One region of the Kineococcus sp. G2 genome, then DNA from elsewhere that is predicted to be linked to it. Evidence: riboswitches for the same ligand, from Rfam matches in the RefSeq annotation. Region 1 holds a riboswitch; each other region holds the start of a gene.
The links. A riboswitch is a leader RNA that binds a small molecule or an ion and turns the genes downstream of it on or off. The one in region 1 is predicted to bind S-adenosylmethionine.
Positions count from the first base shown of each region.

Region 1 (3,987 bases):
CCGGCGCGGGCCACGGCCCGGTCGAGCACCCCGAGGGCGTGCAGGTACGGCACGGGGGCGCTCTTGAGCAGGACCACCCGCTCCGGCGGGGTCGTCAGCCGCACCTGCTCACCGCAGTTGACGACCTCCAGGAGCTCGCCACCGGTGCCGTCCGCGCCGTCGGCCGGGCCGGCGCCGCAGGCGGCGGTGAGCAGGGCGCAGGCGGCGGCCAGGGCGGCGGGGGAGCGGCGGGTGGTGCGCAGGGCGGGCACGGGTCTCTCCTCGGGTCAGGCGGCGGTGCGGGTGCCGCGCACCAGCCACAGCAGGAACGGGCAGCCGGCGAGCGCGGTGACGATGCCGATGGGCAGCTCCTGCGGGGCGAGCACCGTGCGGGCCAGCAGGTCGGCCGCCACCAGGAACGCCGCGCCCAGCAGGGCGGCGGCCGGCACCGACCAGCGGTGCGCACCGCCCACCAGGCGGCGGGCGAGGTGGGGCACGACGAGGCCGACGAAGCCGATCGCACCGGAGGCGGCGACGAGCACGCCCACGCACAGGGAGACCGCGACGAGCAGCGCGGTGCGGAACGCGGCGGGGGAGACGCCCAGGCCGCGGGCGGTCTCGTCGCCCAGGGCGAGGGCGTCCAGGCGCGGCCCCCACGCGGTCAGGGCCGCGACGGTGCCGGCGGCCACGACGAGCACGGCGGTCAGCGGGGCGCCCCAGGAGGCCAGGCCGAGCGAGCCCAGCAGCCAGAACACCACCGAGCGGGCGCCCTCGGCGGAGCCGGAGGCGAAGACGAGGAAGCTGGTGGCGGCGTGCAGGGCGTACCCGACGGCCACGCCCGCCAGCAGCAGCCGCGCCGAGGTGACCCGCCCGGCGCCGCGGGCGACGGCGTACACCAGCACCGCCGCGGCCAGCGCGCCGGTGAACGCGCTGCCGGACAGGGCGTGCTCGCCCCAGCCGGCGCCGGCGCCCAGCAGGATGGCGGCGGCGGCGCCCGTGGAGGCGCCGGAGGTCACGCCCAGCAGCTGCGGGTCGGCCAGCGGGTTGCGGACCATGGCCTGCATCGCCGCCCCGCACACGGCCAGGCCCGCGCCGACCGCCAGGCCCAGCAGCACCCGCGGCAGCCGCACCTGCCACACCACCGCGTCCTCGACCGGGCCCCAGGCGGGGGTGGCCGGTGCGCCGAGCAGGTGGTGGGCGCTGATGCGCAGCACGTCACCGGGGGCCACGGCCGCCGCCCCCACCGCCGCGCCGGCCAGGGCGGCGGCGACGGCGGCCGCGACGAGGGCGGCCAGCACCAGGGTCCGGCGGCGGGTGGCGGCGCGCCGGCCCAGCGGGTCGCGCAGCGGGGCGGGCGTGGGACGGGGCGGGGCGCCGGCTGTCGGCACGGGACCTCCTGCGGCGCGGCGGGCTGGTGCTGTTGCAATCTACTCGCGACAAGGGCACCGCCCCGCGCTCGGCTCCCCGGTGCGGACGCGGATCCGGGCCGATCCGGGCCCGTCCGGGCCGACCCGGGGGTGGACCGGTGCGTTTTGACGTCCGATCCAGCGCCTCCTACGATTTGCGACGGCATCGAGTGTCAGCGACAAGCCCTGGCTTGCTGACCGGCAACCCTCGTCCGCGGTGGGGTGCTCCAGGTGAAAGCCCGGCGGGACGGAGCGTCCCGCAAGCGTGTGGCCGCCCGTCGCAGCAGCGACGGACCGGCCTGGCCGAGCAGGAGGCGACCCGTCGTGAGCCCACGCGCCACGTCCCCCTCGTGTCCCCGGGGCGGTACCGCCGCCGGCGGCTGACCGCCCCTCCCCGGCGAGCGCCCCTCGCCGCTCCCGCCGGCCGCGCGCCGGAGGCACCCCGAGAGCCCGCACCACCCCACGAGGAGACCCGAGTTGTCCAGCGCCGCCACCCCTCCCTCCCTGCCCGACAAGCCCGGGCGCAGCAAGCTGCCGATCGTCATCGGCGTCGCCGTCCTCGCGGTCGTCGCGATCGTCGTCGCGCTCGTCGTGCGCAACACCGGTGACGACGAGACCGCCACCACCGCGGCGGGCGAGACGCAGACCGTGCGCATCGGCGTCACCGACCAGGCCGAGCCGTACTGGCAGACCTACGTCGACCTGGCCCGCGAGCGCCTCGGCGTGGACGTGGAGCTGGTGAACTTCTCCGACTACAGCCTGCCGAACCCGGCTCTGAGCCAGGGCGAGGTCGACCTCAACCAGTTCCAGCACACCCAGTACCTGGCGAACTACAACGTCACCGCGGGCGACGACCTGCAGCCGATCGGCTCCACCGCCGTGTACCCGCTGCCGCTGTACTCCACCCGGTACGACGACCCCTCGCAGCTCCCGCAGGGCGCGAAGGTCGCCGTCCCGGACGACGCCATCAACGAGGCGCGTGCGCTGCTCGTGCTGCAGGACGCGGGCCTGCTGACCCTCGCCGACGGCGGTTCCGCCTTCTCCACCGTGCAGGACGTGCAGGACGCGAAGGTCGAGGTCGTCCCGCTGGACGCCTCCCAGACCGCCGGTGCGCTGCAGAACGGCTCCGTCGCCGCCGCCGTCGTCAACAACAACTACGCCACCAGCGCCGGGCTCGCCGTCGAGGACGTCGTCCACCAGGACGACCCCGAGAGCGCGGCCTCGGTGCCCTACGTGAACCTCTTCGTCTCGCGCGCCGAGGACACCGGCAACCAGACCTACCTGGACCTCGCCGAGCTCATCCACGACCCCGCCGTGCAGGCGGAGTTCGTCGAGAGCTACCCGCAGGCCGTCGTCCGCGACGTCGACCCCGCCACCCTGCAGGAGCAGCTGGCGGACGTCGAGGAGGACGCGCGGGCGGCGCAGGGCTGACGTGGCAGAACCCATCGTCCGCCTGACGGGCGTCACCAAGCGGTACGAGCGCGGCGGCAAGGCCGTCGCCGCCGTCGACGACGTCAGCCTCGACGTGCACGAGGGGGAGGTCCTCGCCGTCATCGGGTACTCCGGCGCCGGCAAGTCCACCCTCGTGCGGCTGGTGAACGCCCTGGAGGCGCCCACCTCCGGCACCGTGACCGTCGCCGGGCAGGACCTCACCCGGCTGGGCGAGAAGGAGCTGCGCCGGGCGCGCCAGCGCATCGGCATGATCTTCCAGCAGTTCAACCTGTTCCGATCGCGCACCGTCGCCGGGAACGTCGCCTACCCGCTGAAGGTGGCCGGCGTCCCCCGGGAGCAGCGCGACGCCCGGGTCGCCGAGCTGCTCGACTTCGTCGGCCTGCTGGACCGCGCCCACGCCCACCCCGAGCAGCTCTCCGGCGGGCAGAAGCAGCGCGTCGGCATCGCCCGCGCGCTGGCGACGAACCCGCCGCTGCTGCTGGCCGACGAGGCCACCAGCGCGCTGGACCCGGAGACCACCACCGAGGTCCTCTCGCTGCTGCGGCGGGTCAACCGCGAGCTCGGCGTGACCATCGTGGTCATCACCCACGAGATGGACGCCGTGCGGCAGATCGCCGACCGGGTCGCGGTCATGGAGGCCGGCCGCGTCGTCGAGGTCGGCGACGTCTACGACGTGTTCTCCACCCCGCAGACCGCCCCGGCGCAGCGGTTCGTGCGCAGCGTCCTGCACGACCGGCCCACCCGGGAGCAGCTGGCGCGGCTGCGCGAGCACCACCCCGGGCGCGTGGTCACCGTGCAGATCACCGACGAGGTGGGCCTGCAGAAGCGGATCGACGACGCGTTCGCCACCGCCGGGGTGCGCACCGAGCTCGTGCACGGCGGGGTGGGGGAGCTGCGCGAGCGGCGCATCGGCTCCCTCACCTACGAGGCCACCGGCCCCGACGCCGCCGTGGACGCCGCCCTGACCGCTCTGCGCGACGCGGGCGTGCGGGCCGAGGAGGAGGTCTGACGTGGAGGGTTTCCTCAGCACGCTCGACGTCTACGTCGAGTCCATCTGGGAGACGCTGTTCATGGCGCTCGTCTCGATGGTCGCCTCCGGCGTCCTCGGGCTGGCGCTCGGGATCGCCCTGTACGCCACCCGCCCCGGTCA
Region 1 covers NZ_JBBBEM010000017.1:57,398-61,384, forward strand. The annotation lists gene V9U69_RS03740 (ABC transporter substrate-binding protein) at 1-251, opposite strand, end outside; gene V9U69_RS03745 (FecCD family ABC transporter permease) at 267-1,367, opposite strand; SAM riboswitch class IV at 1,548-1,657, shown strand; gene V9U69_RS03750 (MetQ/NlpA family ABC transporter substrate-binding protein) at 1,863-2,816, shown strand; gene V9U69_RS03755 (methionine ABC transporter ATP-binding protein) at 2,818-3,846, shown strand; gene V9U69_RS03760 (methionine ABC transporter permease) at 3,908-3,987, shown strand, end outside.

Region 2 (3,987 bases), on a different contig from region 1:
CACCTGGGCGGCCGCGCGCACGGCGGCGTCGCGCGAGCCGCCGTGCACGTCGTACACGCCGAGGACGTCGGCGAGGAAGAGGGCGTCGAAACCCCCGCGCTCCAGCAGCTGCGCCAGGTCCGTCCAGTACCGCAGGGTGCGGTACTCGGCGCTGCGGTCCTCCGGGCGCGCCCACAACCCGGCGGCCTGGTGCCCCACGCAGGCCATGGCGAAGGCGTTCAGGCGAAGCGGTGCGGTGCTCACGGGACGACGGTCTCCAGGTTCTTCGAGGTGGTGTCCAGGGGCCGGTGGGCCGTCTCCGGGGCCGCGGCGGCGCAGGCGGCGGTGAGCAGCGCCAGTGCGCTGACGAAGCCGGCGACCAGCCACGGCGCGCCGCCGGCCAGGGCCAGCAGCGAAGCCGCGACGAGGGGGGTCAGCCCGCCGCCGAGGACCGCGCCGATGGAGTAGCCCAGCGAGGCGCCGCTGTAGCGGGTGCGCGCGGGGAACTGCTCGGCGAAGAACGCCCCCTGCGCGCCGTACATGCTGTCGTGCCCGAGGTTCACGGCGACGACGAGCGCGCCGACGATCAGCACGGTGGAACCGGTGTCGAGCAGCAGGAACGCCGGCCCGGTGAACACCGCGGTGAGCAGCGCCCCGAACAGGTACACGGGCCTGCGGCCGAAGCGGTCCGAGGCCAGTCCCCACAGCGGGGTGGTGGCCAGGCTCAGCACGGAGACGACCAGGACGGCGAGCAGGCCCACGTCGGCGCCGTCGGCGCGCACCTGCTCGGTGAGGTAGTTCAGGGCGAAGACGGTGTAGAGGACGTACCCGCCGATCTGGCCCAGGCGCATGCCGCTGGTCAGGAGCACCCCGCGGGCGTCCTCGCGCAGCACGTCGGCGACCGGGCGGCGGGCGACGGCACCGGCGCGGCGCAGGTCCGAGAACACCGGCGAGTCGGTCACCTTCAGCCGGATGACCAGACCGACCACGACGAGCACTGCGCTGGCCAGGAACGGCACCCGCCAGCCCCAGGAGAGGAACTGCTCGGGGGTGGTGAGGGTGCGGGTCAGCCAGAAGCCCCCGCTGGCCAGGACCATGCCCGCGGCCGAGCCCATCTGCGGCACGGCGCCGAACAACCCCCTGCGCCGCTCGGGGGCGTGCTCCACCGCCAGCAGCACGGCACCGCCCCACTCGCCGCCGGTGGAGAAGCCCTGCAGCAGGCGGGCGGTCACGAGCAGCACGGGCGCGGCGACCCCGATGGCCGCGTAGGTGGGCAGCAGGCCGATGAGGGCCGTCGAGGCGCCCATGAGCAGCAGGGACGCCACCAGGACCTTCTTGCGCCCCAGCCGGTCCCCCAGGTGACCGGCGACCGCGCCGCCCAGCGGGCGCGCGATGAAGCCCACCGCGTACGTGGCGAACGCCGCGACGACCCCGACAGCACCGCCGACCTGCGGGAAGAACAGCGGGGCGAACACCAGCGCGGCCGCCGTGCCGTAGAGGTAGTAGTCGTACCACTCGATCGTGGTGCCGACGAAGCTGCCGAGCGCGGCGCGCCGCCGCAGGACGCGGCGGTCGACGGCAGCGGGGACGACGACACGAGCAGCGCTCACCGGGACTCCCATCGGTCCTGGCGGAAGCACCTTCCCCGAGGGGTGGTTGCTGCGGCGTCGTCGAGCCAGGTCTCTCAGCCGCTCTGGATGGTCGTCCAGGAACCTAGGGCACCCGATCGCCCGCGCGCAAACCGCGGCGGGTCAGCCGCGGCGGCTGCGGATCTGCTCGCTGAGGGCGGGCAGGACCTCGTTGAGGTCGCCCACGATCCCGTAGTCGGCGAACTCGAAGATCGGGGCGTCCGGGTCGCTGTTCACCGCCACGACGGTCACCGAGGCCGCCATGCCGCCGCGGTGGTGCACCGCGCCGGACACGCCGGCACCCACGTACAGCCGCGGGCTGATCGTCACGCCCGTCTGCCCCACCTGGGCCTCGTGCCCGATCCAGCCCTCGTCGGTGGCGACGCGGGTGGCGCCCACGGCCCCGCCGAGCACGTCGGCGAGCTCCTCCACGGCCGAGAAGTCGCCCTCCACGCCGCGGCCGCCGACGACCACGACCTCCGCCTCGGCCAGCGCCGGGCGGTCCGAGGTGGGCCGGGCCTCACGGGAGTGGACGGTGACCGCGCGCGCGGCCGCCGAAGCCGCCACGCGGTGCTCGACCACCTCGGCCGGTGCGGCCTGCGCCGCGGGCGCGGCCTGCACGGAGTTCGGGGCCAGCGCCACCACGCCGAACGGCCCGGTGAGCGCGCAGCGCGTCGTCCACGTCCCCGCCAGGACCGTCTTGACCGCCGTGAAGCGGCCGTCGGCGTCGCGCTCGAGGCCGCCGGCGCCGGTGACGACCCCCGCGCCGGTGCGCACGGCGAGGCGGGCGGCGACCTCCTTGCCCTCGAACGTGGAGGCCACCAGCAGCAGCGGGGCGTCCACCTCGGCGCGCACCGCCTCCAGCGCGTCCACGACGGAGGCGGTCAGGCGGTCGTCGGCGCCGTCGACGAGCACGTGGTGCAGCGCGTGGCCCCCGTGCGCGCCGACCTGCGCGCGCACCTCCTCGGCCGGTGCGGGGCCGATCCACACGGCGTGCACCCGCGCGTCCGGCAGGTCGCGCGCCAGGGTCAGCAGCTCCAGGGCCGTGGGGCGCAGCCGCCCGTCGCCGTGGTCGAGCAGGACGAGGACGTTCACGCGAAACCCTTCTGCGCCAGGTAGTCCACGAGAGCGGGCACCGTCTCCGCGCCGCCGGTCACGAGCACCCGGTCCGAGCGCTCGGGGCGGGGTGAGGCCTCCACGACCCGGGCCGCGGACCCGTCCAGGCCCACGGTGGCGGGGTCCACGCCGAGGTCGGCGAGGGAGAGCACCTCCACCGGCTTCTTGCGGGCGGCGAGGATGCCCTTGAAGTCGGGGAACCGGGCGCGGAACGCCTGGTCGGTCACCGACAGCACGGCCGGCGCGGGAGCGCTGAGCTCCTCCACGTCGGTGGAGGTCTCGCGGCGCACCCGCACGGTGCCGTCCTCGACGGTGATGCGGTCGGCGAGGGTGAGCTGCGGCCAGTCCAGCAGGGCCGCCAGGGCGGCCGGCACCAGGGAGGTCAGCCCGTCCAGGCCCGCCATGCCCGCGACCACGACGTCCACCGGCCGCTCGGCGTGCACGCGGCGCACCGCCGCGGCCAGCACGCGGGCGGTGGCGATCGCGTCGGAACCGGCGATCGCGTCGTCGCGCACGTGCACCGCGCTCGTGGCACCCATCGCCAGGCCGCGGCGCAGGGCCTCCACGGCCGCGGCGGGCCCGACGGTGAGGGCGACGACCTCGTGCGGCTCGGCGCCCTCCGCGACCGGGTGCGCCTCGACCAGGCGCAGCCCGGCCTCCAGCGCGTCCTCGTCCAGCTCGTTGAGGGTGTCGTCCTCGCCGCCGCGGGCCAGCAGCCCGTCCTCGCGGAAGGAGCGGGCCGACTGGATGTCGGGGACGTGCTTGACGCAGACGACGACGCGCACTCAGGCCTCCCGGGCGGCGGCCTCGGCGAGCACCTCGCGCGAGTACCTGATCATGTCCTCGCGGGGGACGACCTTGACGCGCTCGCGGCCGTGCGGCTGGCCCAGCGCCCGCTCGTAGGCGTCCAGGACCTCCCAGTCGTTCCAGGTGAGGACCTCCACGCCCTTGGCCGTCAGCGCGTCCAGCACGGCCTGCGGGTCCGGCTCGGCGGCGCGCTCGAGACCGGCCGCGTCGGCGACGAGGTGGCGGACCGTCTCGGAGGCGTCGGACTTGGTGTGCCCGATGAGGCCGACGGGCCCGCGCTTGATCCAGCCGGTGCAGTACACGCCGCCCAGGTGCTCGCCCTCCGGGGAGAGCACGCGGCCCTCGTGGTTGGAGATGACGCCCTTGAGCTCGTCGAACGGCACGCCCGGCAGCGGGGAGCCGAAGTAGCCGACCGCGCGGTACACGGCCTGCACGTCCCAGGTGCGCACGTCCCCGG
Region 2 covers NZ_JBBBEM010000027.1:13,049-17,035, forward strand. The annotation lists gene V9U69_RS05700 (LLM class flavin-dependent oxidoreductase) at 1-243, opposite strand, end outside; gene V9U69_RS05705 (MFS transporter) at 240-1,589, opposite strand; SAM riboswitch class I at 1,595-1,683, opposite strand; gene V9U69_RS05710 (electron transfer flavoprotein subunit alpha/FixB family protein) at 1,731-2,702, opposite strand; gene V9U69_RS05715 (electron transfer flavoprotein subunit beta/FixA family protein) at 2,699-3,508, opposite strand; gene V9U69_RS05720 (FAD-dependent oxidoreductase) at 3,509-3,987, opposite strand, start outside.
Region 2: another riboswitch for S-adenosylmethionine. It lies ahead of V9U69_RS05705 (MFS transporter); the one in region 1 lies ahead of V9U69_RS03750 (MetQ/NlpA family ABC transporter substrate-binding protein).

Region 3 (3,987 bases), on a different contig from region 1:
CGTGCGCGGGTGCGCGCCGTCGGCGTCGGCCTGGGCGGCCGGGTCGCGCGGGACGGGGAGGTGCTCTCCGCCCGGTACCTGGGGTGGGAGTCCGTGCCGTTCGGGCGGGCCCTGGAGGCGGAGCTGGGCCTGCCGGTGGTCGTCGACAACGACGTGCTCTCGCTGACCCGCGCGGAGCAGTGGTTCGGCACGGCCCGGCGCTGCGACCACTTCGCGGTCGTGGTGGTCGGCACGGGTGTGGGGTACGGGCTCGTCGTGCACGACGAGGTGCTGGACCACCCGGACGCCGGGGTGGGCCTGCTGGGGCACTTCCCGCTGGACCCCACCGGTCCCCTCTGCCCGGACGGGCACACCGGCTGCGCGGAGGCGATGCTCACCCGGGAAGCCGTCGAGGTGCGCGCCGGGCTGGCGCTGCGCCGACCGGTCGCGTTCGACGAGGTGCTGGCCCTGGCCGCGGCCGGCGAGCCGCTGGCGCGCCGGGTGGTCGACGACTCCGCCCGGGCGCTGGGCGTCCTGCTGGCGGCGATCGGGAACCTGACGATGCCGCGCAAGGTGCTGGTGTCCGGGGAGAACGCCGGGCTGGCGGAGGTGGGTGCCGAGGCGATGGAGTCGGGGATCCGCGCGCACCGCAACCCGCACGCCTCCGAGCTGGACGTCGACGTGCAGCACACGGGTTTCCCCGAGTGGGCGCGCGGCGCGGCGGTCACCGCCATCCGCACGTTCGTCCTGGGGCACCACCGCTGACCCGCCGCACCACCGGCACCGGCAGCCGGCTCGTGTGCGAGGTGCCCGTCAGCGGCGGCGGGCCACCAGGTGCCAGAACCGGGCGGTGCGCCGGAACTCCTCGCGCCGGCCGAGCTCCACCTCCAGCTCCTCCAGGTCCGCCACGACGCGCTCGTCGGTGCGCTGCGCCTCCTCCAGCAGCGTCGTCACCGTCAGCACCCCGGCACGGCCGTCGACCTCGCACCCGGCGTCCACCGCGGCCGCCTCGACGACGGCGGGGTCCAGGCGCAGCACCGAGCGGCCGGTGCCGGGGTCCGCACCGCGCTCGGCGTCCAGCAGCACCCACGCCTGCGCCGGGCCGTCGCGCAGCGCCGCGGTCAGCACGTCGGCGGCCGGGTTCGGCGCCATCAGCGACAGCAGCCCGCCGGGGCGCAGGGAGGACGCCAGCACCGCCACGTCGGCGCCGACCTGCGCGAGGCTGCCGCGGTGCTGCAGCACGTCGTGGCACAGCACCACGTCGAACGACCCGGATCCGCCGGCGCGGTGCCGGGTCAGCGCGGCCAGGGCGGTGAGGTCCTCCAGGTCCGCCGCCACGGTGCGCACCCGATCGCCGACCCCGGCGGCCGCCGCCGCGGCGCGCGCCGCCCCCAGCACGTCCGCGGAGGTGTCCAGCACCGTCACCTCGTGGCCGGCCAGGGCCAGCTGCAGCGCATCGCGCCCGTCGCCGCCACCGGCGTCCAGCACCCGCAGCGGCGCCGGGCCCAGCCGCGCGCACCGCTCGCGCAGCAGCGCCGCCAGCACCCGGTAGCGCAGCCGCCCCCACGGGGACTCCTGCCAGGTGGCCCAGGCGGCGGCCTCGCGGCGCGCGTCCTCGGACGCCGCCCCGCCGTCCGCGGCGGGCGTGCTGGTGCTCATGCCGTGCCTCCCCCATCGGTCCTGGCGTGAGCACCCTCCGCGCGGGGGTTGCTGCGGCGTCGTCGAGCCAGGTCTCTCGGCCGCTCTGGATGGTTCGGCCAGGGTACGGCACCGGCCGGGCCGGCACGGGGAGCCGCGCTGGGCCCCGGCCCACCCGCCCGGCGCGGATACGCTGGCGGCCCGACCCACGACCCCGGGAGGCCCCGCCCGCATGAGCACCGTCCCCGTCACCGCCGGCGACGACCTGGTCTTCCCCCCGCCGCTCGAGTTCGCCGCCCGCGCCAACGTGGGCGCGGAGGAGTACGCGCGCGCCGCGGCGGACCCGGAGGCGTTCTGGGCCGAGCAGGCCGGCCGGCTGCAGTGGGACGAGCCCTTCACCACCGTCTTCGACGGCTCGACGCTGCCGACGGCGCAGTGGTTCACCGGCGGGAAGCTGAACGTGGCGGTGAACTGCGTGGACCGGCACGTCGCCGCCGGGCGCGGGGAGAAGGTGGCCCTGCACTGGGAGGGTGAACCCGGCGACTCGCGCACCACCACCTACGCCCAGCTGCAGGACGAGGTGTGCCGGGCGGCGAACGCCCTGCAGGAGCTGGGCGTCGGCCACGGCGACCGGGTCGTGCTGTACCTGCCGGTGCTGCCGGAGACGATCGTGACGACGATGGCGTGCGCGCGCATCGGCGCGGTCGTGTCGCTGGTGTTCGGGGGTTTCTCCGCCGAGGCGCTGCGGTTCCGGGTCCAGGACACCGGGGCGAAGCTGCTGGTGTGCACCGACGGGCAGTTCCGCCGCGGGAAGGCGGTGGCCGTCAAGGGCGCCGCGGACGCCGCGGTGGAGGGCCTGGACCACGTCGAGCACGTGCTGGTGCTGCGGCGCACCGGGGACCTGACGCCGGACGTGCCGTGGACGCCGGGCCGGGACGTGTGGTGGCACGACGTCGTGGACCGGCAGAGCACCGAGCACGCCGCGCCGTCCTTCGACGCCGAGAACCCGCTGTTCATCATCTACACCTCCGGCACGACGGGTAAGCCGAAGGGCCTGGTGCACACCAGCGGCGGCTACCTCACCCACGCGTCCTGGTCGCACTGGGCGGTGTTCGACGTCAAGGACGACGACGTCTACTGGTGCCAGGCGGACCTGGCGTGGGTGACGGCGCACACCTACGAGATGTACGGGCCGCTGTCGAACGGCACCACCCAGGTCATCTACGAGGGCTCCCCGCTGACCCCGCACCCGGGCCGGCACTTCGAGATCATCGAGAAGCACCGGGTGACCACCTACTACACTGCCCCCACGCTGGTGCGCACGTTCATGAAGCACGGCCCGGAGCTGCCCGCCCGCTTCGACCTGTCCTCGCTGCGGCTGCTGGGCTCGGTGGGCGAGGCCATCAACCCCGAGGCGTGGCTGTGGCTGCACCGCGAAGTGGGTGGCGGCCGCTGCCCGATCGTGGACACCTGGTGGCAGTCGGAGACGGGCGCGGCGGTGGTCGCTCCCCTGCCCGGGGTGACCCCGCTCAAGCCCGGCTCGGGCACCGTCCCGCTGCCGGGCCTGGCCGCCACCGTCGTCGACGACGCCGGCCGCGAGACGGCCCCCGGCGAGACCGGCGTCCTCGTCATCACCCGCCCGTGGCCGGGCATGGCCCGCACCGTGTGGCGCGACCACGAGCGGTTCGTGAAGTCCTACTGGGAGCCGTACGCGCAGCAGGGCTGGTACCTGGCCGGCGACGCGGCGACGAAGGACGCCGACGGGTACGTCTGGATCGGCGGGCGCATCGACGACGTCCTCAACGTCTCCGGGCACCGGCTGTCCAGCATCGAGCTGGAGTCGGCGCTGGTGTCCCACCCGCGGGTGGCCGAGGCCGCGGTCGTCGGCGCTCCCGACGAGACGACGGGGCAGCGGATCGTCGCGTTCGTCATCACCCGCGGCGACGCGGCGGGCACCTCCGACGCGGCGCTGGCCGAGGAGCTGCGCGCGCACGTCGCCGAGGCGATCGGCCCGGTCGCCAAGCCCCGCGACGTGGTCGTGGTCCCCGACCTGCCGAAGACCCGCTCGGGGAAGATCATGCGCCGGCTGGTGGCGGACGTGACGGCCGGCCGCGGCGGCGGGGACGTCACCTCCCTGCAGGACGAGACGGCCCTGACCGCCGTCGAGGCCGCCTGGGCCGCGTACGCCGCCTCCCGCTGACCCCTCCTGCCGCGGAAACCATGGTTTCCGCCCTTCGAAGGACCCTCTGCGGGGCGGAAACCATGGTTTCCGCGGCAGGAGGGGCGGTGCGGGAAGGGGAGGATTCGGCACCGCCTCAGGAGATCTGCAGGCCGCCGTTGACGTCGTAGGTGGCGGCGGTGACGTACCCG
Region 3 covers NZ_JBBBEM010000007.1:23,781-27,767, reverse strand. The annotation lists gene V9U69_RS01105 (ROK family transcriptional regulator) at 1-744, shown strand, start outside; gene V9U69_RS01100 (class I SAM-dependent methyltransferase) at 793-1,638, opposite strand; SAM riboswitch class I at 1,648-1,734, opposite strand; gene acs (acetate--CoA ligase) at 1,850-3,817, shown strand; gene V9U69_RS01090 (SDR family NAD(P)-dependent oxidoreductase) at 3,933-3,987, opposite strand, start outside.
Region 3: another riboswitch for S-adenosylmethionine. It lies ahead of V9U69_RS01100 (class I SAM-dependent methyltransferase); the one in region 1 lies ahead of V9U69_RS03750 (MetQ/NlpA family ABC transporter substrate-binding protein).